Regions from separate parts of the Undibacterium sp. GW821-FHT11B02 genome, predicted to be linked through region 2. Evidence: riboswitches for the same ligand, from Rfam matches in the RefSeq annotation. Region 2 holds a riboswitch; the other holds the start of a gene.

Region 1 (14,936 bases), on a different contig from region 2:
CGGTGTCGGTCGCCAGTCGCTTGGCCATGGCGCAGTACACAGCGGCATTATCGGCCTTGCTGTCGAGCTTGCAGGCGGCGAGGCGCACCATCTGGCGGGCAGCGACAAGCTCGGTTTGCATATCGGCCAGCTTGAATTGCAGCACCTGGAAATCAGACAGTTTTTTCTGGAACTGCATGCGCTCATTCATATACGTTTGTGCGCTATTGAGTGCCGATTGCGCCGCACCGATGGAACAGGTGGCGATGTTGATGCGACCGCCATCGAGACCTCGCATGGCGATGCGAAAACCTTCGCCTTCTTCACCGAGCAAGTAGCTGCGCGGTATGCGTACCTGGTCAAAATTCACGGTGCGGGTGGGCTGGCTGTTCCAGCCCATCTTGTCTTCCTTCTTGCCATAGGTGATGCCTGGCAAATCTGCTGGAACCGCAAAGGCAGAGATACCGCCTGCACCCTCACCACCCGTGCGTGCCATGACGACCAGCATATTGGTGGCACCAGCGCCCGAAATAAAGGCTTTGCTGCCATCGAGAATGTAGCTGTCGCCATTCAGGCGGGCACTGGTGCGCAGCGATGCGGCGTCAGAGCCCGAGCCAGCTTCGGTCAGGCAGTACGAGGCCAGTTTCTTGCCTGCAGCCAGTTTGGGTACCCATGCCTGCTGTACTTCTGGCGTGCCCCAGTGGGCGATCATCCAGCTTGCCATGTTGTGTATCGTGATATAAGCCGTGGTCGAAGGGCAGGCGCGGGCCAGCTCTTCAAAAATGATGGCTGCATCCAGCCGCGTCAGACCCAGCCCGCCCAGCTCTTCCGGCACGTACAGCCCGCAAAATCCCAGCTCCCCGGCATGGGCGATGACGTCCAGCGGGAAGTGGGATGTGGTATCCCAATGCGCGGCTTGCGCCGTCATTTCATGGGCTGCGAAGCTGCGGGCAGATTGCTGGTAGGCGCGCTGGTCTTCGTTCAATTCGAAGTCCATGTTGGCCTCCGATTACTTGAGTGAGATGGTCGTATTCACCTTGCCGGCGCTGACGCTGTCATCGAACCAGCGTGCCGTGACGGTCTTGGTCTGGGTATAGAACTGTATGACTTGCTTGCCATATGGCCCCAGGTCACCGAGTTTGGATGCACGTGAACCGGTAAATGAAAACAGCGGCACAGGTACAGGAATAGGCACGTTGATGCCTATCTGGCCTACATCGATATCTTCTTCAAACGTGCGGGCGGCAGCACCAGACTGGGTGAACAGCGCCGTGCCATTGCCGTTAGGGTTGACATTGGTGATGGCGATGGCGTCAGCCAAAGTATCTGCCTGCATGATGCACAGTACCGGGCCAAAGATTTCTTCTTCATAGATGCGCATGCCGGGTTTGACGCCGGTGAAGACCGTAGGGCCGACGAAGTTGCCATGCTCATAGCCTGGCACTTGTGGAGCACGGCCATCCAGCACCAGATTGGCACCTTCCGCAATACCCTGCGCGATCAGGCTTTCTACCCTATCTTTGGCGGTGCAGGAAATGACCGGGCCTATGTCGGTATTGGCTTCTGCACCCGCATTGATCTTGAGGCTGCGTGCACGGTCCAGCAAGTCTGGCACCCACTGGTTGGCTTCACCAACCAGGATGACCACAGAGAGCGCCATGCAACGCTGGCCAGCTGCGCCAAAGGCAGCACCAGCGAGATTGTTCAGGGTTTGTTCTTTATTCGCATCTGGCAGGACGATGGCGTGGTTCTTGGCACCCATCATGCATTGCGCACGTTTGCCAGCCAGGGTGGCACGCTGGTACACATGCGTGCCTACGCGGGTAGAGCCTACGAAGGACACCGCCTCGATATCCGGGTGATCGCAAATCGCATTGACGATGTCTTCACCACCATGCACCACATTCAGCACGCCAGGTGGCACACCGGCTTGCATCGCCAACTCAGCCAGACGCATGGTGACCATGGGGTCTTGCTCAGACGGTTTCAGGATGAAGGTATTGCCGCAGGCGATCGCCATAGGGAACATCCACAACGGTATCATGGCCGGGAAGTTAAAAGGGGTGATGCCGGCGCACACGCCGAGCGGCTGGTTCAGGGTGTAGGTATCGACACCGCTGGCAACGTTGTTGGCGATCTCGCCCATTTGCAGGTTGCCGATATTGGCGGCATGCTCAACCACTTCCAGACCACGGAAAATATCGCCCTCGGCATCGGCCAGGGTTTTGCCCTGTTCGGCTGTCAGCAATGCGGCCAGCTCAGCCATGTTTTCACGTATCAGTTGCTGGTACTTGAGAAAGATGCGGGCGCGTGTGCCTATCGCTGTCTTGCGCCAGGTCTTGAAAGCAGCCTTGGCGGCATCGACTGCAGCCTGCATTTCTTCTGGCGTGGCAAATGGTACATGGGCCAGCACCTGTTGCGTGGCCGGGTTGATCACATTGCGCCATTGCGTGGATTTGGATTCTATCAATTCGCCGTTGATGAGCAGTTTGACGTTGGGGACCTGGGTAAGAGTAGCCATGATGCTTTCCTGAACCTTCCTGATGATGTGCGGACAGACGGCGGGCTATGCCCGCAACAACCACCGCACTGATGCCTGAAAAACAGGATGACCACCGCAAGCAGAAACCTGCCGCAGCAACGATCCTGACCATGGATATGCACCGTGTGGGCACACACCCGCCACGCACCTTCCGTACGTGACCAGACCTTGGGAAAAACAGTAAGAAGTAATGTTGAAGACAAGCACCCACCCGCCATCAGGCGCGCCATGCCATATCCCAAACACAGCCTTCCGCAGTGTTTTTCTCAGCGATCAACAGGCCGGTATCCGGGCTTGCAAGTCTTGTTACATCGCCTTCCCAGTCATGCATGACCAGTGGCGTGGTTGATGTAACCGCACTTGCCTACCGTTGCGGAGGCAGCAGGGGCTTGAAACCTGCTTACGATCTTAAGCGCGAGCGCAATTTGTATCGATGCGGGCTTCATGCGCTGCTCTTCTCCCCGCTGACGCTCGCTACAGATCGTAAACACGTTTTTAGGTCTTGATACCAACTGCCATTAGATAATGACAGCGATCAGGACGACCACTTTCCCGTTTAACACAGCCCAAGAAATTGGACTGTGCACCTGTTATTTTTAGGATAGCATAAGACTTGACGTTTACGTAAACGTAAATATGCGGATATACATGAAAAAAATTCAGCGACGCCTGCATCCCGGCAATTTGCATAAAGTTGCCAACCGGTAAAAAGCAAGCCTGGTCCAGATTGAGTATCATGAAAGCCATTGGTGCTTGCCTGCGGGCGGCAAATACAGTCTATCCAGCTCAGTGCATGCTGCGCATTTCTGCCCATTTAAAGATGCCAGCTGCCATCAACCAGGAAAACAGCAATGACCAGCAAACCTAGCACTGACAATACCGACAACAGGATGGAGCGCGACACCTTTGGTGAAATCGCTGTTCCGGCAAATGCACTATGGGGTGCACAGACTCAACGTTCACTGCATCACTTTGCCATCTCCACAGAAAAAATGCCGGATGCTCTGGTGCTTGCACTGGCACGTGTGAAACGCAGTTGCGCCATCGTGAACCGTGATCTTGGCTTGATGGATGCCCGGTTCGCTGACGCCACCGTCAGTGCTGCCGACGAGGTGTTGGCTGGCGCGCATCCGCATGCTTTCCCGCTGTCGGTATGGCAGACCGGCTCCGGCACGCAAAGCAATATGAACATGAATGAAGTGCTGGCCAATCGCGCTTCCGAATTATTGGGCGGCACCCGTGGTATGAGTCGCCTGGTGCATCCGAATGATCAGGTGAATATGGGGCAGTCATCGAATGATGTCTTCCCTACTGCCATGTATGTAGCTGCATGTTTGACAGTGACGCAGTCACTGCTGCCGGCGCTGCAGCAATTACGTACTTCGCTGGCTGCCAAGGCAGTTGAATTTGCCGACATCGTCAAGATTGGCCGTACGCATTTGCAGGATGCAACGCCACTGACCCTGGGGCAGGAAGTTTCTGGCTGGGTGGCACAGCTGGCACATGCAGAACAGGCCATCAGCCTCAGTTTGCCAGCTTTGCAGGAGCTGGCAATCGGCGGGACTGCGGTTGGTACTGGTCTCAATACCCATGCAGAATTTGGTCAGCGCGTTGCCGCCAGTCTGGCACAGGATACCGGCATAGGCTTTGTTGCTGCACCCAATCGTTTTGCCGCGCTGGCGGCCCACGATGCCATGGTCAGTTCGCATGGTGCATTGAAGACCCTGGCGGTGGCCTTGATGAAAATCGCCAATGACATACGCTGGCTGGCTTCCGGTCCGCGTTCTGGGCTGGGGGAATTGCAAATACCAGAAAATGAACCAGGCAGTTCTATCATGCCAGGCAAGGTCAATCCTACCCAGTGCGAAGCAGTGACCATGGTGTGTTGTCAGGTCATGGGTAATGACGTGGCCCTGAGCATAGGTGGCGCCTCAGGCAATTTTGAATTGAATGTATTCAAGCCGCTCATCGTCCACAATTTCTTGCAGAGCACACGCCTGCTGGCCGATGCCATGTCCAGCCTGGATCAGCATTGCGTGCAGGGCATGCAGGCGAATCGTCAGCGCATCACTGAACTGTTGAATAATTCGCTGATGCTGGTGACAGCGCTCAACCCGCATATAGGCTATGACAAATCGGCAGCGATTGCCAAATATGCGCATCATCACCAGACCACCTTGCGCGAAGCAGCGCTGAAGTTGGGTCATGTCACGGCGGAAGAATTTGATGCCTGGGTCAGGCCGGAAGACATGGTGTGAACACTTTGCAGGCAGAAATGAAAGCTATCTAGGGCCTGCGTGACGATCATGGCTACGTAGTAAATGCTGACGATAGAATAACTATCGCTGTGCATAGGTATCAAGCCTGTCTTGCCCTGATCACAGGGCAAGCAGGTTGCACCTTTGCTTCAACCGTTACTGTCCAGTAGCCGAGGTCTTGCGTACACTTTGCACAGTCATTCCCACTTGCTCAGCCAATTGCTGTGCCGCGCCGGACATCGCGGGTGCTACGGCTTCATACGCCGTGCTATTCAGGCCAACAGTGAAGATATTGTGTTCACGTCTGAGCAATTTTCGGCCGCTGTCGAGCACGACCCAGCTTGCTTCCAGGGTGAGTTGCCTGCCGCTATTGATGAGCAATTGGTCTATTTGTACTTTGACGAGGTAGCGTGGCAGCTTGCCCGAAGGGCTTGCGACTACGCCGGCGCTGATGCCAGTGTCAGATGACAGCCAGGCGTCTGGCTGGCTGGCGCGCAGGTGGGCTATGAGGGACAGGGTCAGTTGTTCGTCGAGTGGGGCTATCCAGCGTTGTTCGTCAGTGACAAGGGATTCAGTAGCAGACTTTTGGATAACCAGTTGTGGCCGATTGGCTGCTTCTGGCAATTTGACAGTAGCGATGACGAGTTCATACTGCGGCTCGGCCATACTTGTGCCTGCCGTTGGATAATCCAGGCGGTAGAGGTGTTCTGTTGGCGGCGTGGTGCAGGCGACCAGCAGGCTGGACAGCAACAGCGTGAGAATGTGTATGCTTCGCATCATGGTTTTACCTTTTGTTTGCCAAACACCAGGGCATCGGGGTGGCGTTCCAGCATGTCGGCCAGGTTGGCGACGGCGCGGGCAGACCTGGCGACTTGTTTCAAGGATTCGCGCATGTCTTGCTGCAAAGGCGCATCTTCCGCCAGCAGGGCGTTGGCGCTGTTGAGGGTGTTACGCGCCTCCTTGAGAGTGGATGTCAGTTCAGGAGCGACTTCGCCATCAAGCCGGCGTACCAGTTTTTCTGTGCTGGCGAGGGTGGTATTGAGTTTGCTCAGGGCTTGCACCAGTTCGGCAGATATCTTATCGAAAGGCAGTTTATCTATCTTCTTGGCGATGCGGCCAACGGTTTCCTGGATTTCGGCCAGACCACCGCCGACGGTGGGCAGTACAGGGTAGTCGGTACGCCAGTCCATTTTTTCCTGTGGGGCATCGGGAAAGAAGTCGAGGGCGATATACAATTGCCCAGTCAGCAGGTTGCCGCTACGCAGCTGGCCGCGGAGGCCACGTGAGATCAGGTGTTCAAGCAGTGATTTTTCTTTGGCCTCGGTGTCGTCGTCTGGCAGGCGGGCACCTGAGCGGACACGGGATTTGAGGCGGTCCGGGTAGAGACTGACTTCGACCGGGAAGCGTGGCAGGCGGCCATTTTCTGCAAATTCCACGCCCAGGGATTTGACTTCGCCGATGACGATGCCGCGCAGATCGACAGGTGCACCTTTAGAAAGGCCGCGCAGGCTTTCAGGGAAGTACATGAGAAAGTTACGCACCTTGGTGTCTGGCGCGCGCATGGCATGTTCGCGGTCTTCAAACAGGGAAAAGGTACTGCCTTCATGGGCCGGTTTGCCGCCTGGCAGGGCGTCGTCATGTTCCTGGAAGGCCAGGCCACCTTCGATCAAGGATGTCAGCGATTCTGTGGTGACGCGCAGACCGTTGGCGTCAAGTTGCATGTCGACGCCGCTGGCATGCCAGAAGCGGGTGTCGGCAGTCACATACTGGTCATACGGTGCATCGATGAAGACGTGGATGGTAACGCCCTTGCCGTCACGGTCCAACTGGAACTTGGTGACATGGCCGGCATTGATGTGGCGAAAGAAAATGGGCGAGCCATAATTGACCGAGCCCGTCTGCGCACCATGCAGGACAAATTCACGACCTGGGGAATCGCGATTGACCAGAGGTGGTTCTTCCAGTCCGGTGAATTCATCGGTAGTGTCTGTGGCAGTGCCGACATCAACGCCAATATAGTTGCCCGACAGCAGGGTGGAAAGGCCAGAGACCGAGCCGCCTGAGATACGTGGCTTGACAATGAAGAAACGGGTATCGGTGGCCAGGATGTCAGATGCACTCTTGATCAGTTGCGCGGTAACCAGCACGCGCTTGCGGTCGGGCGAGAGGGCAATGGCTTTGACATGGCCCACATCCACATCCTTATAACGCAGCTTGGTTTTACCTGCTTCCATTCCTTCTGCCGATTTAAAGGTGATGGTGATGACTGGCCCCTGGCTGGTCAGGCTTTGCACCACCAGCCAGATACCGATGAGTGCAGCAATGACAGGTACTGCCCAGACAAACGAAGGCATGCGCCGCCGTGGTCTGACCTTGATGACCGGCACCATGGCGTCGACAGCAGCGACAGTCTCTGCGGTATTGTTGGCTTTGTCCGCAGAAGGCGTGCCGGGATTTTCTGAAATTGGATCACTCATGCGTCTTTGTTACCCAGATTAAACGTGAATCAAAGCTTTGTGCCGACAACATCGTCAACACCACCACCGCACCAAAAGCCAGTGCGCCACCGCCGGGGTGTATCGCCGCCAGCGACTGAAACTGCACCAGCGCCACCAGTACCGTCACGACGTACACGTCGAGCATGGACCAGCGCCCGACAGCTTCTATCATGCGGAACAACTGGGTACGCTGCAAAGGGTTCCAGGCGGATTTTTTCCAGCAGGTGACTAGCAGCAGACTGATGGAAAACAGTTTTAGCAAGGGCACGACGATGCTGGCAAAAAAAACCAGTAGCGCCAGCGGCCACGAACCTGTGTTCATTAACACCAGTACCCCACTCATGATGGTGTCATCTTGTGCACCAAAGATGGTGTTGGTGTGCATGACGGGCAAGAGGTTGGCAGGTATGTACAGTATCGTCGCAGCCACCAGATAGGCCAGCGATTTGGTCAGGCTGTCTTTATGACGCAAATGCAGGGAGGCACCGCAACTGGGGCAGTGAGTGGCCGCTTCATCATGGGTGCAGCACAGGGTTTCGCAAATATCGCAACTGATGAGCCCGGCGGCTGCACCTGTCTGGCCCGCCAGGCCAGCAGCGGGGATGTGGTGGTATTCATGTTCAGACATGTTTCACCCCGGCACTTGCTCTGATGCGCCTGACCGCACGCGCCCACAACCATACATTACGCGGGGTCAGTACCGATGTCAGCGCCGCTGTGATGAAAATCAGGCTGGCGCAAGACCACAGGGCAGGGCCGATGACGATATCTGCCATGTGTTGCAGCTTGACCAGAGACACCAGCAGGCCCAGCATGAAGATTTCGACCATGCTCCAGGGGCGCAGGCTTTGCAGGGCACGCAAGGGTGCGCCCAACGCCTGGCTGGCGTCACCAAACCGGAGTATGCACAAGAGGTAAATGGCAAGCGATATCTGCAAGGCTGGTGCCAACATGGTAGTAATGATTACCAATAAGGAGAGCAGATGCATGCCGTCATCCCACATGGACAGGGCGGCATGCAGCAAGGTTGTGTCGCGCGTTACCTGCTGGACCTTGAGTGCCAGCAGGGGGAAGCTGTTGAGCAACAGCAACAAGATTACCGAGGTAACAGCCAGCGCCAACGCCATATCCAGGCTGGCGCTGCCGTTTCTGTATAGCGTGGCACGGCAACGAGGGCAGCAAGCTGCTTCACCTCTTGCGAGCGGCGCATCCATGCAGATCAGGTCGCACTCATGACAGACAATAAATTTGTTGGCTGTGCTAATGGGAAATCACTTTCAGGTGGAAATGACGCAGAAATGCCCAGTTTATCCAAATTTTTCCATTAATCATAGAGAATTGGATATCCCATTTATTTTCACCGGGACTTTAATTGTTGCAAACGAAGAAAGCCGGGTTCGATTGATGAACTGTGATGAATTGTGATGAACAAGTATGAGGGGGAGTTGAGAGAATGAACTTCATGCTTGCGCAGCACAAAACGGAAGGCACATATTCACTGTAAAGTGAATATGTGCCTTCTGCTTCAATTCAAATCATTGGAAAAAGCGATCAGCAGCAATCCTGATGTTCTTCATCATCTGCTGCCACAGTGGCGCGTAGCAGTTTGGTTGCTTGCACCATATTTTCCAGCGCGGCAATGGTTTCTGGCCAGTCGCGGGTTTTCAGGCCGCAATCCGGGTTGACCCAAAGACGGGCATCGGGAATGACGCTACGGGCTTTTTGCAACAGCCTTTGCATTTCGCTGACTTTCGGCACACGGGGCGAATGAATGTCATACACGCCGGGGCCGATATCATTTGGGTAGGCAAATTCACCGAAACCATCCAGCAATTCCATGTCCGAGCGTGAAGTTTCTATGGTGATGACGTCGGCATCCATTGCGGCAATCCACGGCAGGATGTCATTGAATTCCGAATAGCACATATGGGTATGAATTTGTGTGTCATCCCTGACAACGGCAGAACTCAGCTTGAATGCGCGCACGGCCCAATCCAGGTAGGCAGCCCAGTCTTGCTGTTTCAAAGGCAGTCCTTCGCGGAAGGCAGGTTCATCGATCTGTATCATGCCTATGCCAGCTTTTTCCAGGTCAGCAACTTCATCACGCAGTGCAAGTGCGATTTGCAAGGCAGTGGTTTCACGCGGTTGGTCATCACGCACGAAAGACCATTGCAACATGGTGACAGGGCCGGTCAGCATGCCCTTCATCGGTTTTTTGGTCAGGCTTTGCGCATATGCACTCCAGGTGACGGTCATGGCTTCGGGACGGTACACGTCGCCGTAGATGAAGGGAGGTTTGACGCAGCGTGAGCCATAGCTTTGTACCCAGCCGTTCAACGTGAAGCCATAGCCCCACAATTGTTCGCCAAAATATTCCACCATGTCGTTGCGTTCCGGCTCACCATGGACCAGCACGTCGATATCGAGTTTTTCCTGCTGCTCAACGACATGGCGTATTTCTGCGCGCATGGCTTCCAGATAATCGAGATGCGCCAGCTCACCACGTTTGTAAGCTGCACGCGCTTGCCGTATGGTTTTGGTTTGCGGGAAAGAGCCTATGCTGGTAGTCGGAAATTGGGGAAGCTCAAAACGCTGCTGCTGTGAAAGTATGCGTTCTGCAAACTGACTATGACGTTCTGCATCCTTGGCGATGACATTTTCCAGGCGTTTTTGTACGATGGGATTATGAATGCGTACGGATTGTCGGCGGCTTGCCACTGCCTGATCTGCCAGCAAAAAATCCTGTGCGACATCGGCTGCATGGCCATTCAGCGCCTGCTTGAGGGCAGATACTTCATGCAGCTTTTGGGTGGCAAAGGCCAGCCAGCTGCGGGTTTCTTCATCCAGCGCGGTTTCTGCTGTCAGGTCAACCGGTACATGCAGCAATGAGCAACTGGGGGCCAGCCACAACTGTTCGCCCAGTTTTTCCTTCGCTGCCTGTAAGCTCTGTGCCAGCGCAGACAGATCGGCACGCCAGATATTGCGCCCGTCTATCACACCAGCTGACAGCACACGACCTTGTGGCCAATTGTCCAGTAGATTACTTAGTTGTTGTGGCGCACGTACCAGGTCCAGATGAACACCCGCTACAGGTAATGATCGCAGCAAAGCAGCACGGTCTTGCACAGTTTCAAAATAAGTAGCCAGCAGGATTTGCGGGGATTGCCGGACCAGTGCATGGTAAGCAAAGACAAAGGCATCCAACCATGGTGCATCCAGATCGAGTGTCAATATGGGTTCATCAATTTGTACCCAGTCCAGCCCCTGGTCTTGCAGACGTGCCAGCACGCGTTGATATGCCGGGATGATTTTTGGCAGCAAATCCAGTTTGTGTGTCAGGCCGCTTTTGATCTTGCCCAGGTACAGCAAAGTCAAAGGCCCCACCAGGGTGACTTTGCTGTTATGGCCTTGTGCCTGTGCTTCTGCCAGTTCTTCAAACAGCCAGTCAACACCACCATTGAAGCTGGTGTCTGCTGTCCATTCTGGCACCAGATAATGGTAATTGGTGTCGAACCACTTGGTCATTTCCATCGCAAAATGCTGGGGATTGCCACGGGCGGCGACATAGTAGTCTGACAGAGACAATTCTTTGGCGTTGAAGCCAAAGCGGTTGGGCAGGGCACCCAGTAAGGCCAGTGTATTCAAGATCTGGTCATACCAGGCAAAGTCACCGACGCTGACAAAATCCAGACCAGCCTGTTTTTGCAAGGCCCAATGACGGGCACGCAATTCATTGCCTGTTTCGCGCAAGGTGGCTTCGGTAATATCACCGCGCCAGAAGGCTTCCTGGGCGAATTTCAATTCTCTTTGGGCGCCGATACGGGGGAAGCCCAGGGTATGTGCTGTTGTCATTTCATTCTCCTATCTTAGTTAATCTATGATGGGTTAGAATTGACTATGATTCAAACGACATATTTTAAGAATTAACTTGAATTTTACTCATAATGCAATCCATACTAGAACTGCGTCACCTGAAAACCCTGCTTGCGCTGCGTGAATCCGGCAATTTGTTGCGGGCTGCCGTGTTGTTGAATGTCACCCAATCGGCGCTGTCGCACCAGATCAAATTGCTGGAAGAGCATCATGGGACGCCCCTGTTCGAACGCAAGACCACGCCGATACGGTTTACCCCGGCAGGTGAACGCCTGCTGCAACTGGCCGACAGCATCTTGCCGCAAGTTGCCAATTGCGAGCGCGACCTGGCCCGCCTGGCGCAGGGTGTGGCCGGGCAGTTACGCATCGCGGTTGAATGTCATACCTGCTTTGACTGGCTGATGCCTGCCATGGATTTGTTTCGGCAGCGCTGGCCCGAAGTGGAACTGGATATCGTTTCCGGTTTCCAGGCCGACCCGGTGGGCTTGTTGTATAGCCATAAGGCAGATGTAGCCATCGTGTCCGAGATGGATGCAGATGAAAGCGTGGCTTACCATCCACTGTTTCGTTTCGAGATTGTTGCGCTGATCGCCAAAGACCATGCGCTGGCCAAACGCGATTATCTGGTGGCACAGGATTTTCCAACTGATACCCTGATTACCTACCCGGTGCCAGATGACATGCTGGACGTAGTGCGCCAGGTCTTGAAGCCTGCAGGCGTCGATACCGCCCGCCGTACTACTGAATTGACGGTCGCCATGCTGCAACTGGTGGCCAGCAAGCGCGGCATTGCCACCTTGCCGGTATGGGCGGCACAGAATTATGTGAACCGTGACTATGTGCTTCCCAAACGCATTACTGCCGATGGACTGACCGGCAGCTTGTATGCCGCCTGCCTGCCGGATCTGTCAGGCAAGGCTTACCTCAGTGATTTTGTAACGACCATACGTGAAAGCAGCTACCTGAATCTGCAGAGCATAGAACTTATCTGAAAGCGCAGAGGCGCTGTACTGACGCAATGTCAGTGCGCTTTCGTAATTTAAATTTGAATCGTAATAAGAATTATTCTCGTTTACATATTGTTTCTGGTTTGTTACAATCCGGCATCGTTCTTCAACATCCCACCTCAGCCATTCCCTCAAAGAAAAGCCAGCGGTATTTAATTTTATTTTCCTGAAGGAAATATCATGGCCCATATCAAGAGTCGTAAGCACCATCACGCCCGTTTTAGTCACACAGTAGCGCTTGCCGCCACTGCAATCCTGTTGCCGATTGCTGCGCATGCAGCTGACCCTGCTTTGCCCGATGTCAAAGTGACGGCAAAGACTGAAAATGATTTCAAGGCGGATAAGGCTTCTTCCCCCAAATATACTCAACCACTGATTGATACCACGCAGACTATTACCGTCATCAAGCGGGAGCTGATTGACCAGCAAGGCGCTTTGACATTGACCGATGCCTTGCGCAATACACCCGGTGTGGGCGCGTTTTTCCTGGGGGAAAACGGTAGTACCAGCACGGGTGATGCCATTTACATGCGGGGTTTTGATGCTTCCAGCAGCATTTATGTGGATGGCGTGCGTGACCTGGGATCCATTTCCCGTGATCTGTTCAATATTGAGCAGATCGATGTATTGAAAGGCCCGGCGGGTACCGATGGCGGACGTGGCGCACCGACAGGTTCAGTCAATCTGGTCAGCAAACAGGCGACGCTCGACGATGCAACATTTGCTTCCGCAACCGTGGGCAGCGGCAGTCAGAAACGTATTTCTGCTGACGTTAACAAACTCATTAGTGCTGAGCAAGGTTCTGCGTTTCGTCTGAATGTGTTTGACCAGGATAGCGGTGTTGTTGGTCGCAATGAAGTCCACAATAAACGCTGGGGTGTCGCGCCATCGTTTGCATTTGGTTTGAAATCACCGACACGGTTTTACCTGAATTACCTGCATGTGCAGCAAGATAACGTGCCCGATGGTGGCGTGCCAACCATAGGTTTGCCGGGCTATAGCAGCCCGGACCCGAAGCGCCCTTTCTTGTCAACAGCACCCAAGGTGGACCCCAAGAATTTTTATGGCTCAGCCAGCGATTTTGACAAGGTTACGGCAGACATGCTGACAGCACGCGCCGAGCATGATTTCACCGACAAGATCAAGCTGATCAATACTGCGCGTTATGGCAAAACCACGCAGCATTACTTGCTGACCTCATTCATGGGTTCGACCGCGAATTTGCTCACACCGTCCACCACCGACCTGTCTACCTGGACGCTGGCGCGCAGCACACGTACCTTGAAAGATCAGGAAAACGAAATCCTTACCAATCAAACCAATCTGGTAGCAGACCTGGAAATCGGCGGTCTTCAGCATAGTCTGTTAGGCGGACTGGAACTGACTTCTGAAAAACAGAATACCTGGGGTAACGATGGCTTGGGTACTTTGCCTGCTGCCAATTTTTACAACCCGAATCCCAACGACCAGATAACTGGCTTGAATCCGGTACGTAATAATGTTTTTACACGTGGCTCAACCAGTACAGTCAGTGCCTATGTGTTTGATACGATCAAGTTCAGCCCTGAATGGCAGGCAAACGCAGGCGTGCGCGTTGATCATTACACGACGGATTATTCGGCAGCGACTTTATCCACAGCTACCAGCAACCCCACTTTACCGGTGGGCACTTTGGTACCAACCAATTTGAACATGACTGGCAACTTGGTCAATTTCAAACTGGGTGCTTTGTACAAACCGACCAAAGACAGCAGTGTGTATGCGTCTTATGCTACATCCAAACAACCTCCGGGCGGCGCCAATTTTGCATTGAGCACATCTGCCAGCAGTGCGGCCAACCCCAGGTTTGACCCGCAAGAAACTAAAAATACCGAGATCGGCACCAAGTGGGATTTGCTGGAACAAAAACTGTCATTTACTGCAGCGATTTATCGTACTGAAGTCTCGAATGAAGTGGTACAAAACCTGGCAGACCTGCTGTATTACCAGACCGGTAAAAAACGTGTAGAAGGCATAGAGCTTGGCATGACCGGTGCAATAAACCGTAACTGGCTGGTCAGCGCCGGGTATGCCAGGATGAACACACGTGTCGATAGTGGGCCAAACGTGACTGCCAACGGCATCAATAATCTGGCCTACACGCCAAAACAGAGTTTTACAGCCTGGACCTCTTATCAATTGCCCACGGGACTTAAACTGGGCGGCGGTGCGCGCTTTGTTGATGCGCTGTTGCGTGGTACCGATGGCGCGGTGGGTACCCCGGCTTCGACAGACGCTTATTGGGTATTCGATGCCATGGTCAGCTATGCCGTGAACAAAAATATCGATCTGCAATTGAATGTTGCCAATCTGGCAGACAAAACCTATGTGGCGGCGATCAACAAGAGTGGTTATCGCTACACACCAGGTACACCACGCGCAGTCAGTCTCACAGCAAATGTGAAATTCTGATTAGTCCACCCCTCCGGAACATGGAGGGGTTTTATGCTGGAAATAAAGCAAATGATGTTACATATACCCGGCGTCCTCAATCGCCAGCAAATCAAAGAAATACGCCAGCGGCTTGATAGTGCCGATTGGGTAGATGGCAAGCAAACCGTTGGCGCACAAGGCTTGCAAGTCAAACGCAACCGGCAATTGCCAGAACATTCAATGCTGGCGAAAGAACTGGGGCAGCTTGTATTATCAGCACTCAAAACCCATCCCCTGTTTTTTGCTGCCGCTTTGCCTTTGCGTATCGTGCCGCCCTTGTTCAATTCTTATGCGGGTGGCGAACACT
Region 2 (14,936 bases):
AGGATGCGATGCGCAGTCGAAGGATGCAAGCCTGTTACTATGGCCAACTCCTTCAGACTAACCGGATCCTGATAGCGCGACAGGGCATCCAGCAGGGATACCATGCGCTCTATGACCTGAATAGAGGTTTTTTCTGCATTTGTGGAGTCGTTTTTCATATTATGGTTGGTGCGCTGCAATATACACGTTATACCACAATGTGAAATTGACGTCACTGCTTCATCGGCAAAATGCCAACGTCCAAACAGATTTGCTTGCAATAATTTAATTTGTATCAAGCAAATCCTCTTCTCCATTACACATAGTCCTGTAAAATTCGGCACCTGAGCGAAGCTCGGGCGGGACAGTATTCGTCTGCTGTGCCGGGAATAAGGTTTAAGGAATAGAAATGTCTGAAAAAGAACCAGCTGTCAGTGAATTCAAAAGCAAGAGTGGTCTGCGCCGGATATTTTCGGCTTTCTTTTATTCCATAGATGGATTTCGTTCTGCTTGGAAAAACGAGCATGCTTTCCGTCAGGAACTGGTACTGGTCATCATCGGTGTTGTCATCGCCCTGTTCTTGCCAGTGTCTGCTTTTGAAAAACTGATGATGATCGCGGTACTGATGTTGATACTGGTGGTGGAGCTGATTAATTCGGCGATAGAAGCGGTGGTGGATCGCGTCTCGCTGGAGCGTCATACCCTATCCAAAAATGCCAAAGATTTTGGTAGTGCTGCCGTATTGTTGACTTTCCTGATTGCGGTTGCAACCTGGGCAGTCATTTTGATGGACCGTTTTTACTATTGATTGTCTACGTGATGAACACAAATATTATTGCAACTGCTAATCCGGCGCTGGAAACTGAACTGGCTGCGGCCATCAATAACAAGACTAAACCTCTTGGAAGTCTGGGCCGTCTGGAGCTACTGGCAGCACAGATAGGGCTGATACAGCAAACCAGCCAACCACAATTGCGTGATCCGGCCATCATTGTATTTGCCGGTGATCATGGTGTGGTGGCTGAAGGTATTTCTGCTTTTCCGCAGGATGTAACCTGGCAGATGGTGGAAAATTTTCTGGCGAATGGTGCTGCAATTAATGTCTTTGCGCGGCAAAATGGTATCGCCTTGCATGTAGTGGATGCCGGTGTAAACCATGATTTTGGTCCGCGTGAAAAGCTGTTGAGCATGAAGGTGGCAGCGGGCACACGCAATTTTGCCAAAGAGCCTGCAATGACAGAGGCACAGTGTCGGGCAGCCATGCAAAATGGCGCTGAACTGGTGGCCAGTTTGTCTGGCAATGTGCTGGGTTTTGGCGAAATGGGTATAGGTAACACTACGGCAGCGGCTGCCCTTATGCACAAGTTGACCGGCATCCCGGTAGTCGATTGTGTAGGAGCAGGTACAGGCTTGTCGACCGAAGGCATACATCATAAGCAGGTTGTGATTGAAGCGGCAGTGGCATTGCATGCTGATGTGAATCAGCCGGCAGACGTGCTGGCCACGTTTGGCGGTTTTGAAATTGCCACCATGGTCGGTGCCATGCTGGCGGCGGCAGAGCGTCACATGGTTTTGCTGATCGATGGCTTTATCGTTTCCAGTGCCTTGCTGGTAGCGGCCAGGATGCAGCCTGCCATACTCGATTATTGCGTGTTTTCGCACCAGTCAGATGAAAGCGGTCATGCGCGCATGCTACAGGCATTAAAGGTCAAACCTGTGCTGCAACTGGATTTGCGCCTGGGCGAGGGTACAGGGGCGGCACTGGTGTACCCGATGTTGCAGGCTGCGGTCAATTTCCTGAACCAGATGGCGACTTTTGCGTCAGCCCAGGTGAGCGAAAAAAGCAGCGACTAAACAAATCTTTATTGCAGGAGCTGGCTTGCATCAACTACGCTTATTCTTTATAGCTCTGCAGTTTTTTACCCGCATTCCCATTCCTGCATGGGTAGGCTTTGAAGCGGACTGGCTGCGCCAGTCTTCACGCTATTTTCCGGCAACGGGCTGGGTGGTTGGTGCGGTGTGCGCTGGCGTGTATGCTGGTGCGGCTGAGTTATGGCCGCATGCGGTAGCAGTGCTGTTGTCCACCATTGCCGGTATCTTGTTGACTGGTGCTTTCCATGAAGATGGTTTTGCCGATGTCTGTGACGGCTTTGGCGGCGGTATGACACCAGAACGCGTGTTGGAAATCATGAAGGATTCCCGCGTCGGTGCTTACGGTGCTATCGGCATTCTGTTGATGCTGGCGCTGAAGCTGACCTTGCTGATCAGCTTGCCCGCATTGATGGTGGTACCAGCCTTGCTGTTGGCCCACCCCTTGTCGCGCCTGGCCTCATGCAGCCTGATATGGCTGATGAAGTATGCACGTCATGAAGGCAAGGCCAAGCCCTTGGCCCAGGAAATGCGTTTTGGTGAATTTCTGATTGCCTGCCTGACGGTATTGCTGCCAGTTGCCGCACTGCTGTATTGCTTTCCATTTCAGATCAATTCATTGCTCGCCGTACTTGCTTTGATATTTTTGTCGACCTGGCGCATGGCGCACATGTTTCAGTGCCGTATCAGTGGTTTTACCGGCGATTGCCTGGGTGCCACGCAACAGGTGGCAGAAGTCGCCATCTATCTGGGTTTGCTGGCTTTTCAGGTGCATTGAGCATGCGTCTGCATTTGCTGCGCCATACCAAGCCACAGATTGCTGATGGTCTGTGTTATGGGCAGGCCGATGTGCCTGTCCTGGTCAACGATTATGAGAGGCTGGCGGCATTCATGCGCCAGAAATTACCTGTCGGTATCCCCGTATTTTCCAGTCCATTACAGCGTTGTGCCTTGCTGGCACATACGCTGCACGACCGGCCACAGCTTGACCCGCGTTTGATGGAAATGCATTTTGGTGCATGGGAACTATGTGCCTGGGATGCCATTCCAAGGACTGATATTGATGCGTGGGCATTTGCACCGACGACATATCGTCCAGGCGGTGGCGAGTCGGCTCTTGATGTGGCGCAACGGGTCGTCAGCTGGCTGGACGATCTGCGTCAAATGCAGTTGCCAGAAGCGCTGGTGGTTGCGCATGCAGGCATCATGCGTATGTTGATCGCTTGGCAGGATGGCATCAGTGCAGATGAATTGGCGCAACTTGTTTGTAAGCAAAATCTTAGCCTGGCTTTTGGTGAGATCAAGGAAATACTGGTATTTCATAAATAATGCAGATAGTATTTACGCAAGAATGACAGTAAAGCCGTCAGCGCACGGCCATCGCATGATAGAACTCAGAAAATCTCCCCGTGTCACCGTCGCCTGGCGCTCTGGCGTCAAATTGCCGGATGGCAGATTAATTCTCGCAAAAGTGGTTAATATATCGGCAGAGGGTGTGCTCTTGCAGTCGCCCGAAAACCTGATTCCCCAGCGCAGTTATCCGATGATGATAGAAATCCCAGGTATTGTTCAAGAGGCCGAGATTTACAAGGTCAGTTGCAAAGGCACAGTCAGGCACGCTATTCTTAGTGGTGATAGTTACAATGTTGGCATGTTGCTATCGGATATGTCTGAATTGCACGCGCAACTTGTGGTTGCCTGGATCTCTAAAACAGCACATCTGACCTGACATTGGGCTTTTGATAAAGCAAATCTGCTGTAAATCCGCTTTATTTTCAATAAGTCAATAAACTGATCTGCCTCAGTTTTTACGCCACCTGAGCTTGCAGCTACCCCCATCTGTCTATAGAATGGCGGGGTTTTGGTGCTCGCGGATATGCTCATATCTGCGGTTAAACGGGAAACACGAAGCTTGGATAAGTCAGGCATGCGTGTGCTGCCCCCGCAACGGTGTACAAGTCGCTGCAAAAACTGAATTGTTGTTTCTTGAAGTTCAGATTTGTAGCCAGCCATTTTCCAATACCACTGTGCTATGTGCATGGGAAGGTCAGATGGTGATATTTGTCAGCCCGGATACCGGCCAGAATAAGTGAAGTAATACGGACGGGGAAATTTCGTGAAAATCAGATGCAGAAAACTGCATCCGCTTCTTTATCAGGCCACAGGCGCTGACGATACCGATTGTCCCTATTGCTTTTTCCATTGCAGCCTGCGGGGACGTCGGCGGCATGTTTTATTTTTCTGAAAATCATGACATCTGTATTCAAACCGCTCGCCCTCAGCCTGGCCTTGGCCGCTGCATTTCCGTCTTCTTCCGTCTTTGCACAAACTGCCGCCGTTGGCGTTGCTTCCAGTGTGGTCATTACCGCTGGCCGTCAAGAGCAAGCTGCCAAGGATGTGCTGGCTGACAATGTTGTCATCACTGCGGAAGACATTGCCAAATCTGGCGCATCTTCCATCGTTGATCTGTTACAGCAACAGCGCGGCATAGAAATTACGCGTAACGGTGGGCCTGGCACGACATCTTCAGTTTTTATCCGTGGCGGCAATAACGCACAGAACGTGGTATTGATTGATGGCGTGCGTATTGGTTCATCCACGACTGGCGGAGCAACCTGGTCCAGTATCCCTTTGTCACAGGTTGATCATATTGAAGTTGTATATGGTCCCTTATCCAGCTTGTATGGCGCAGATGCCATGGGTGGCGTGATACAGATATTCACTAAAAAGGGTACAGGCGTCATCACGCCTACCGTATCTGCTGGTGTGGGCAGCTATGGCACACGCAAATTGCAGGCGGGCTTTACTGGTTCTGTTGCCAGCAATCTCAGTCTCAGCATGAATGCCGGACACGAAGAGAGTGAAGGTTTTTCTGCCAGCAAGCCGGGTGCAGGTGCTTTCACCTATAACCCGGATAAAGATGGCTACAAGATGGATAGCTTCAATGGTCGCCTGATATGGGAAATCAGCAAAGGCTATGAACTGGGTGCCAGCGTTTTGCATAGTCGCAACAATGCGCAGTTTGATGCAGGTCCAACCCAGGACGATCGCAATGTCCAGACACTGGAAACCATCGCCGTCTTTGGCCGTGGCCAGTTCACTGATTACTGGTCTGCTTCCCTGCAATATGCCAAAGCGGCAGACAAGGGTTATACCGATGCATCTTATGGCAAGAGCCAGATTGATACCCGCCAGGACAGCCTGACTTTCTTGAACAATATCCGCATCGGCAAGGATGTGTTGCAACTGATCGCAGAAACGCGTGATGAAAATGTTGACACGACCACAACTGCACTCAACGGCAAACGTACCACGGATTCGTATGCGGCATCTTATGTACTCAAGCGGGATGCGCATCTGGCCAGCGCCAGCATACGCAATGATCGTAGCTCGCAATATGGTTCCAATACAACCGGAAGCGTGGCGTATGGTTACCGTTTCACTGATGCACTACGTGTCAATGCCAGCTACGGTACCAGCTTCCGTGCACCGACTTTCAATGAACTGTATTACCCAGGTTATGGCGTTGCCAGCAACAAGCCAGAAAAAGCAAAAAATGCAGAAATCGGCTTGTATTTCGAACAGGGTGATACCCAGTTAAGTGCTGTGTATTACCAAAACAAGGCAACTGATTTGCTGGTCAGCACCAATGTCTGTCCCATAGAAAACTCCACCCATCCATATGGTTGTGCTTACAATGTCAACAAGGCGACCCTGTCCGGCCTGACTGTGGGCGGTACCACCCGTTTCGCCGATTTGACATTGCGCGGTTCCATTGACATCCAGGACCCTAAAGATGATACGACGGGCCTGCGTCTGGCGCGCCGGGCAAAACAGCATGGCACAGTGGCTGCGGAATATGCCTTGCAGAATGCCAAAGTCGGCGTGGAAACTATTTTCTCTGGTGACCGTTATGATGATGTCGCCAATAAGAAAATATTGGGTTCCTATCAGTTGTTGAACCTGTATGCGACTTACGACGTGGCAAAAAATACGACCGTAATTGCACGCTGGAATAATGCTCTGAACAAGGACTATGAACTGGCAAAAAATTATGCAACAGCAGGTTCAAATGTATTTGTAGGTGTGAACTACGGCTTCAAATAAGCTTGCGAGAGAAATGATGAGCTGCAAACACCTCATCATATTTCAAGCTGATTGACTGATGTGCAGGCCGGGATGTTTTGCACGGTGCTGTACATCGCAACCTGTTTTATCTATGGACCAGGCCGATAATGATGTCTTTTTTTTCTGCACGACAGCGCAGTCAGTCGCGTAAAGCGGTGGTAGCGCAACGTGCCGGGCTGGTCCTGCCAATTTTATTGTTGGCAGCCATAGGCAGTGTGCTATTCGCGTGTGTATGCGGCTCGGTATCCCTGAGTTTTACTGAGTTGTGGCAAGCGCTGCTTGAACTGCTGCATGGTAAGCCTGCGACTTTACCTGGGAGCTTGCTGGAACTGCGCCTGGGACGTGCCCTGACCGGCTTTGTTACCGGTGCCACGCTGGCGCTGGCTGGTGTGATGTTACAGGCGTTATTGCGCAATCCTTTGGCTGATCCCTACGTGTTGGGCATATCTGGTGGGGCATCTGTCGGTGCACTGGCAACCATACTGTTTTTCGGTGCTTTCTGGCTGGTGGATGTAGCTGCCTTTGCCGGCGCGATTGCTGTTGCACTATTGCTGTTTGCTTTGGCATACCGTGATCTGCGTGGGGCCGGTAGCACCGATGGCAGTGCACCGATTTTATTGTTGACCGGTGTCATCGTCGCTGCTGGTTGTGGTGCCATCATCACTCTCATGCTGTCAATTGCGCCAGACAGCCGCTTGCGTGGCATGGTGTTCTGGATGATAGGTGATTTGTCGAATACCCAGGCACGTTATTTACCCTGGTTGATACTCGGTGCTATCTTGTTGTTTGCCATGGGCAATGCGCGCTCCATCAATGTTGCTGCCATGCATGCCGACAATGCCAGTACCCTGGGTGTCAACATTGGCCGTCTGCGTCAGCTACTGTTTTTATTTTCTGCCTTATTGACGGCCAGCGCGGTCAGCAATGCCGGTAGCATAGGTTTTGTCGGCCTTATCATGCCCCACATTTGCCGCTTTGCCTGGGGCCCTGATCATCGCTTGCTGGTGCCTGCCGCTACTTTGGCTGGTGGTTGCTTCCTGGTATTGGCAGATACCGTCGCCCGCACCGTGGTAGCACCTCAGCAATTGCCGGTCGGTGTTATTACCGCGCTGGTAGGTGTCCCCGTATTTTTACTGCAACTGCATCAACTGCGGAGGCGCTGATGGACATCCGCGCCCTGAATTTATCCGTAGGCAAGCGCGTATTGGTGCGTGAACTGAACTGGCACATACAGCCGGGTGAATGCTGGTGCATCATCGGTCGCAATGGTGCCGGTAAAAGCACCTTGCTACGTACCCTGGCTGGCTTACGCCCCATAGAAAGCGGTCAGGTCAGCCTGCGCGACAAGCTGCTGCAAGACTGGTCATTGACCGGACTGGCGCGTGAGCGTTCTTTCCTGCCGCAGGGCAGGGTGGATGCCTTTGGTTATTCTGCGCTGGATACTGTACTCAGTGCCCGTCATCCTTACCAGGATGCGCATTACTGGGAAAATAGCGACGACATGGATCTTGCCATGTCAGCCCTGCGCGAGATGGATGTCGCCGACCTGGCAGAGCGTGACGTGCGCAGCCTGTCTGGTGGTGAAAGACAACGCGTCGCCATCGCCGCCTTGCTGGCTCAGGATGCGAAATGGATGTTATTGGATGAACCTGCGAATGCACTTGACCTCGGACACCAGGTCAGCGTCATGCAATTGTTTGCCCGCTTGTGCAGCAAAGCAGATGCACAGCAAAACAAGGCTGTCATCATGGTCAGTCATGACCTTAACATGGCCTACCGCATTGCTACCCACGCACTGTTGCTGATGGGGGATGGTAGCTGGCAAGCCGGGCCTGCAGATCAAATATTCAATGCATCCCAACTCAGCATCTGTCTGGGGCACCCAATCGAACGCTTCACCCATGGTGAACAAACCTTATTTATCCCGCAAAACTGAGAAACTTATGAGCAGTGATACATTGAACATTGAAACATCGCCCAAGCCAGACACCGCGACGGACAATATCAACACCCGTCATGAACGCCGCATGCAGCGCAAAAAAGCGCTGATGGACGAAAAGATAGAGCAGGCTCAACGCAAGACGGGTGTCTTGCTGGTGCATACCGGCAATGGCAAGGGTAAAAGTTCCAGCGCCTTTGGCATGGTCATGCGCGCCATGGGGCACGGCATGAAGGTTGGTGTCGTACAGTTCATCAAGGGAGCGATGTCGACGGGTGAAGAAATCTTCTTGCGCCGTTTTCCGGATGAAGTGGAATTCCACGCCATGGGGGAAGGCTATACCTGGGTCACCCAGAACCGCGAACGCGACATGGAAAAAGCTGCAGCAGCGTGGGAGCAGGCAAAACGTTTTCTGACTGATCCAACGATAGGTCTGGTGGTGCTGGATGAACTCAACATCGCCCTCAAATGCCATTACCTGGATTTGCAAATGGTGATAGATGACCTGGATGGCAGGCCAGAAATGCAGCACGTTGCCGTCACTGGACGCGGTGCCTTGCCAGAGATAATTGCGATTGCCGATACGGTCACGGAAATGCAGGTCATCAAGCATGCCTTCAAGGAAGGTATCGTAGCGCAGGCAGGTGTGGAATGGTAAGGCCCAGCGCCAAGATTGTCCTGATATCGGCCATCGCCTCAGGTCAGGGCAAGACTACCACCACAGCAGCGCTGGCACGCAAGCTGGTGAACATGGGCAAAAGGGTGCGGGTATTTAAAACCGGGCCAGACTTTATTGACCCCATGATGCTGGAACGTGCTTGTGGTTCAGCCGTGCATTCGCTGGATTTGTGGATGGTAGGTAAGGCTGATTCCGAACGTATGCTGGCACGTGCAGCGTTGGATGCAGACGTTATACTCATCGAAGGTGTGATGGGCCTGTATGACGGCAACCCATCGTCGGCTGATCTGGCGCGTGCATTCGGTGTGCCTGTCGTGGCGGTGCTGGACGCCTCTGCGATGGCGCAGACTGTCGGTGCACTGGCCATGGGCTTGCGTGATTTTGGACCGGTGCACCTGGCTGGCGTCATCGCCAACCGCATCGCCTCTGAAGGTCATGCCCAAATGGTTGCCGCAGCCATGCGCGATATTCCCTTGCTGGGCAGCCTGCGCCGTCAGGAAGAAGCTTTGCCCGAACGTCATCTGGGCCTGGTCTTACCGCAAGAAGTAGGTCGGATCGAAGCCATACTCGACGCCATGGCAAACAGCCTGGAACTGGATATGCAAGCCTGGGATGCCTTGCCAGACACCAGTTTTGAATTGAATGAGCACGTGGCGCAGCATGTATCACAACCCACCGCCAACCTGGCGGGCAAGACCATTGCCATTGCGCGCGATGCAGCATTTGCATTTATCTATCCGGCCAACCTTGAATGCCTGATTGGGCTCGATGCCAATCTGGTTTTCTTTTCGCCTTTGGCCGATGAGGCGATACCTGCACAAGCTGATGCCCTGTATTTGCCTGGTGGTTACCCTGAGCTGCATGCAAAGACGCTGACGCAAGCCAATAATTGGCTGGCATCATTGCATGCTGCCCATGCGCAAGGCATGCCGATATTGGCTGAGTGCGGTGGCATGATGGTGATTACCGAAGGTCTGGTAGATCAGCAGGGCCAAAGCTGGCCCATGGCAGGCTTATTGCCGGGCAAAGTCATCATGCAACAAAGGCTGGCAGCGCTGGGTGCACAAGCCTGGGCTACTGCGCAAGGAGAATTACGCGGGCATACTTTTCATTACTCGCGTTTTGAAACCACGTTGACGGCCAATAGCCATACCATCAAGCATTCTACCCAGCAGCAGGGGGAAGCTATTTACCTGGCTGGCAATGTGCGTGCTTCGTATTTTCACGCCTACTTCGCTTCCAACCCGGCGGCAACAGCTTCGCTATTTTTGAGAGATACGGCATGAAACCCGTGCATCGTACCAGCCTGATCTTTGGTGGTGCGCGTTCGGGCAAGAGTGCCTTTGCTGAACAACTGGCGACCAGACTCAGCAATGATCAGCAAGAGGTGCTGTACCTGGCAACCGCCAAAGCAGGCGATGCTGAAATGCAGCAGCGTATCGCCCATCACCGTGCACGTCGCCCTGCACGTTGGAGTACGCTGGAACAAAGCCTGGAACTGGGTGCGACCATCATGACGCATAGTCGCGCAGACAATATCATTCTCGTTGATTGCCTGACGGTCTGGCTGTCGAACCTCTTGTTTTCTGAAGCGACAGATTTTCCCGATATAGGCAACATCACATCACCGCCGCAATTTGCCCTGCAGCGCCAGGCCTTGCTGGACGCATTGGGGCAGGCACCGGGGCAGATCATCCTGGTATCGAATGAAGTCGGCATGGGCATCGTCCCCATGGGAGCCGTTTCGCGCTGGTTTGTGGATGAGGCAGGGCGCTTGAACCAGGCGGTGGCAGCCATTGCAGATAATGTGGTCTGGGTTGCTGCCGGTTTGCCAATGTATTTTAAAGGTCAGCCATGCTGATGCAAGATGGCCTGGTCATGGTGCTATGCCTGCTGCTGGGCATCTTGCTGGATGTGGGCCTGGGCGAGGTGAAGAAGTTTCATCCGCTGGTGGGTTTTGGCAATCTCGCAAACGTCATAGAGCGGCAGTTGAACAAACCCACAGCTACCCGCTGGACTGGGGCTTTGGCCTGGTGTCTGGCAGTCTTGCCGTTAGTCGCATTCAGTCTGTTGGTACTGGTACTTGCCCAGCGCTTCAGCTTGTGGCTGGCCCCGGCACTACATATTGGTTTGCTGTATTTTTGCCTGGGTTTGCGCAGCCTGCATGAACATAACAAAGCCATCGCCACTGCCTTGCAGGCTGGTGATTTGGTTGAAGCAAGGAAGTGCACTTCCTATATCGTCAGTCGTGATACTGCAGATGCAGATGAAGCTTACCTGGCTAAAGCCAGTGTTGAGTCCGTACTGGAAAATGGCTGCGACGCCGTCTTTGCCACCTTGTTCTGGTTCATCTTGCTGGGTGGTGCAGGCGCAGTGTTGTATCGGCTGGTGAATACCCTGGATGCCATGTGGGGATATCGCTCTGCACGCTTCCTGCGCTTTGGCTGCGTTGCTGCACGCATTGATGATGTCATGAACTGGATACCAGCGCGTTTGACAGCATGTACCTATGCCGTGTTGGGCAAGACCCGTCTGGCATGGCAATGCTGGCAGCGTCAGGCACCTGGCTGGCCCAGCCCGAATTCGGGGCCAGTGATGGCTGCCGGTGCTGGTGCGCTTGGGTTGGCACTGGGTGGCAGCGCCAGCTATGATGGCGTGGCAGAAATCAGGCCACCGCTAGGTGAAGGTGATGCAGCTAAAGCAGCAGATATTTTGCGGGCCTTGCAGCTGGTCAAAGGTGGTGCTGCACTATGGTGTGAAATTGCCTTGATGGCAGCACTATTTTTAGGCGGAGTCATCCATGCTTGAACATGGCGGCAATTTACGCGATGCCGTGCGGCATTTTGGTCGCCCGCTGGAAGACTGGCTGGACCTGTCCACTGGCATTAATCCGCATTTTTATCCTGCACCGTTATTGGCAGCGAATGCCTGGCATCGCTTGCCTGAATATTCTGATGCACTGGTGCGGGCGGCGCAATCTTATTATGCCGCTCCACGCATGCTGGCGGTGGCTGGCTCGCAGGCCGTGATACAGGCGCTGCCACGTTTGCGTCCGGCTGCACGCGTTGTCGTGTCAGCCCCCAGTTATGCCGAACATGCGTATCAATGGCGACAAGCCGGGCATGTGGTCACAGAATGTGCTTATGCTGCACTGGATGCTGTTGTCGAACAGGCAGACGTGCTGGTACTGTGTAATCCGAATAACCCTACTGGTGAATTCATTCCACCCGCCCAATTGTTACTTTGGGCTGCGCAACTGGCAGAACGTGGCGGCTGGCTGGTGGTGGATGAAGCCTTTGTTGATACCGTGCCCGACATCAGTGTGGCGGCACAAACAGAGCAACCTGGTTTGATAGTCCTGCGTTCAGTCGGTAAGTTCTTTGGCTTGGCAGGTATACGCCTGGGCTTTGTCGCGGCTGAGAGAAATCTGCTGCAGCAATTGGCGAATTATCTTGGCCCCTGGAGCGTGAGTGGCCCGGCTCAGCAAATCGCTATTGCTGCTTTGAATGATCATACCTGGCAGGCGCAGACAGCGCGGCTCTTGCAACAGGAGGGCGAACGCCTGCGGCAGCTTTTGAAAGCGCATGGCATGCGTACGTCGGGTACGGATTTGTTCCAGTGGTGCAGTCATTATGAGCTGGATGGTAAATCAGAGCAGTTGTGGCAATTCATGGCGGAACGTGGCATATGGCTGCGCTGGTTTGCGCAAGGGCCACACAGGCCACATGGTCTGCGCTTTGGTTTGCCGGGGAGTGAAGCGGGGTGGTTGCGGTTGGAGGTCGCTTTGGATGAATGGTTGAAAATTCAAAACCACTCACCACAGAGACGTGGAGACACAGAGTAAGCACAGAGGAAGTGTAAAGAGGGACTTCGTTTTTATCGTCGCGTATTGGAGTGATATGTTCAGGCTTTTGAGTTTTGTAGTCATTATGATGGCCTCGGTTCATGCGCAGGCGGCTATTACTGTGACGGATGACATGGGCAATCAGGTGACGCTGGCGAAGCCTGCTCAGCGGATTATCAGCCTGTCGCCACATGTGACGGAATTGATTTATGCGGCGGGAGCGGGTGATCGTATTGTCGGCACTGTCAAATATAGTGATTACCCGGCGCAGGCAAAAAATATTCCTCGCCTGGGTGACAATCGTCAGCTCGATCTTGAACGCATACTGGCGATGAAGCCGGATTTGCTCATCGTGTGGATGCATGGTGCGTATGAGCGGCAGTTGGAGACATTGCACAGTTCAGGTATTCCTTATTTTTTTAGCGAGCCGCATAAACTGGACAACGTGCCGGAAACCCTGATCAAATTCGGCAGCCTGTTCGGCACAGAAAAACAGGCTCAGGCAGCGGCGGCAGAATTCAGGCAGCAGGTGCAACAGCTAAGTAATCAGTACCAGAATAAAAGCAAGGTGAAGACTTTCTATCAGGTATGGGGCAAGCCGCTTTACACATTGAATGACAGCCACATCGTCAGTGATGCAATTCGTACTTGCGGCGGTGAAAATATTTTTGGCAAATTACCCACTACTGCACCCATCGTCGGTACCGAATCCGTCTTGCAGGAAAACCCTGAAGTCATCATCACCGGTGACAGCAAAACCCAGGCCGTGAGCGGCGTTGAACAATGGAAAACTTTTCCGACCTTGCTTGCAACAAAAAACAATAATCTGGTGTCCATAGAAGGCGACCTGGTTAACCGGTCCGGCCCGCGCATTATTGAAGGCGCGAAACTGATTTGTCAGGCACTGGAGTCAGCCAGGCAAAAACGCGATAAAACCGTGGCACCGCCACAAGGAAAAAAATGAATTCATCCAGTATGTATCAACGCATTGCCTGCCTGTCCACCGAAGCGGTGGAAGTCTTGTATGCCCTCGGGGCAGAAGACTGTGTCGCCGGTATCTCTGGTTACACCACCAGACCAGCCCGTGCCCGTGATGAAAAGCCCAAGGTTAGCGGGTTCTCATCGGCACAGATAGACCGCATTCTGGCTGTTAAGCCAGACCTGGTGGTTGCCTATTCGAATATGCAGTCCGAGATATCGCGTGAACTGATCAGCGCCGGGATAGAAGTACATGCCTTCAATCAACGCGATGTTGCAGGTATTTTGCACATGATCAAGGTACTGGCGAATCTGGTTGGCAAGCAAGAGCAGGGCAGCATCTTGATTGCTGAACTGCAAGCCCAGATAGATGTTGTCAAACAGCAGGCTGCAAATTGGACACGCCGGCCCAAGGTTTATTTTGAAGAATGGAATGAACCCCTGATGTCAGGCATAGGCTGGGTATCTGAATTGATACAGATAGCGGGCGGTGAAGATGCCTTTGCCGATCTGGCGGTTTTTCACAGCGCCAAACAGCGTATCATTGCCGATCCTGCTGAAGTCGTCAGGCGTGCGCCGGATATCATCATCGGTTCCTGGTGTGGCAAGAAATTCCGGCCCGACAGTGTGGTGGCCCGTGATGGTTGGGATCATATTCCTGCAGTCAGAAACGGCAGAGTGCTGGAAATAAAATCGGCTGATATCCTGTCGCCAGGGCCGTCTGCTATACAGCATGGGCTGGTGCAGTTGCATATATTGATTGCCGAATGGCAGGCAGAGCAGAAAGCATAAATAAGAAGACGGTTATCATGAAAATTTCCACGCTGATGGTACAGGGCACGACTTCCGACGCAGGAAAAAGCACGGTCGTTGCGGCCCTGTGCCGGTTGTTGTATCGCCAGGGTGTACGCGTTGTCCCCATGAAGCCACAAAACATGGCACTGAATAGCGCAGTTACTATAGACGGCGGCGAGATCGGTCGTGCCCAGGCCTTGCAGGCAGTGGCAGCCGGGTTGCCTGCGCATACCGACATGAATCCAGTCTTGCTAAAACCTTCTTCCGATACAGGTGCCCAGGTCATCATTCATGGCAAGGTCAGGGCGGATATGGATGCGCGTGATTATCATCAATACAAAACCGTTGCCATGGGCGCGGTGCTGGAATCTTATGGCCGCCTGCAACAGCAATATGAAGCGATTATCGTTGAAGGCGCGGGCAGCCCCGCTGAGGTGAATTTGCGTGACCGCGACATTGCCAATATGGGCTTTGCTGAAGCCGTCGATTGCCCCGTCATCCTGGTGGCAGACATAGACCGTGGTGGCGTGTTTGCCCATTTTGTCGGCACGTTGGATTGCCTGTCAGCGTCCGAACAAAAACGCATCGTCGGTTTTGTCATCAACCGCTTTCGTGGTGACATTCGCCTGCTGGAACCCGGGCTTGAATGGCTGGAAAAAAAGACAGGCAAGCCTGTGCTGGCCGTACTGCCATACCTGCACGGCCTGCAACTCGATGCGGAGGAT

The links. A riboswitch is a leader RNA that binds a small molecule or an ion and turns the genes downstream of it on or off. The one in region 2 is predicted to bind cobalamin.
Region 1: linked by a shared signal. The riboswitch ahead of AC1RVX_RS12640 (CoA-acylating methylmalonate-semialdehyde dehydrogenase) and the one ahead of AC1RVX_RS06370 (TonB-dependent receptor domain-containing protein) in region 2 are both predicted to bind cobalamin.

The regions. Positions count from the first base shown of each region.
Region 1 is NZ_JBXASD010000005.1:319,805-334,740, forward strand. Features, by position in the region: gene AC1RVX_RS12635 (acyl-CoA dehydrogenase family protein) at 1-976, opposite strand, end outside; gene AC1RVX_RS12640 (CoA-acylating methylmalonate-semialdehyde dehydrogenase) at 989-2,500, opposite strand; gene AC1RVX_RS12645 (hypothetical protein) at 2,548-2,682, shown strand; cobalamin riboswitch at 2,784-3,122, opposite strand; gene AC1RVX_RS12650 (hypothetical protein) at 3,258-3,389, shown strand; gene fumC (class II fumarate hydratase) at 3,373-4,779, shown strand; gene AC1RVX_RS12660 (PqiC family protein) at 4,936-5,559, opposite strand; gene AC1RVX_RS12665 (PqiB family protein) at 5,556-7,256, opposite strand; gene AC1RVX_RS12670 (paraquat-inducible protein A) at 7,249-7,905, opposite strand; gene AC1RVX_RS12675 (paraquat-inducible protein A) at 7,898-8,491, opposite strand; gene metE (5-methyltetrahydropteroyltriglutamate--homocysteine S-methyltransferase) at 8,829-11,129, opposite strand; gene AC1RVX_RS12685 (LysR family transcriptional regulator) at 11,219-12,142, shown strand; gene AC1RVX_RS12690 (catecholate siderophore receptor Fiu) at 12,338-14,608, shown strand; gene AC1RVX_RS12695 (Fe2+-dependent dioxygenase) at 14,660-14,936, shown strand, end outside.
Region 2 is NZ_JBXASD010000003.1:29,640-44,575, reverse strand. Features, by position in the region: gene AC1RVX_RS06400 (IclR family transcriptional regulator) at 1-158, opposite strand, end outside; gene AC1RVX_RS06395 (diacylglycerol kinase) at 389-787, shown strand; gene cobT (nicotinate-nucleotide--dimethylbenzimidazole phosphoribosyltransferase) at 799-1,833, shown strand; gene AC1RVX_RS06385 (adenosylcobinamide-GDP ribazoletransferase) at 1,859-2,626, shown strand; gene AC1RVX_RS06380 (histidine phosphatase family protein) at 2,629-3,177, shown strand; gene AC1RVX_RS06375 (PilZ domain-containing protein) at 3,233-3,577, shown strand; cobalamin riboswitch at 3,694-3,947, shown strand; gene AC1RVX_RS06370 (TonB-dependent receptor domain-containing protein) at 4,099-5,955, shown strand; gene AC1RVX_RS06365 (FecCD family ABC transporter permease) at 6,084-7,139, shown strand; gene AC1RVX_RS06360 (ABC transporter ATP-binding protein) at 7,139-7,912, shown strand; gene cobO (cob(I)yrinic acid a,c-diamide adenosyltransferase) at 7,920-8,573, shown strand; gene AC1RVX_RS06350 (cobyrinic acid a,c-diamide synthase CobB) at 8,567-9,880, shown strand; gene cobU (bifunctional adenosylcobinamide kinase/adenosylcobinamide-phosphate guanylyltransferase) at 9,877-10,455, shown strand; gene cbiB (adenosylcobinamide-phosphate synthase CbiB) at 10,449-11,402, shown strand; gene cobD (threonine-phosphate decarboxylase CobD) at 11,395-12,438, shown strand; gene AC1RVX_RS06330 (cobalamin-binding protein) at 12,524-13,402, shown strand; gene AC1RVX_RS06325 (ABC transporter substrate-binding protein) at 13,399-14,208, shown strand; gene AC1RVX_RS06320 (cobyric acid synthase) at 14,244-14,936, shown strand, end outside.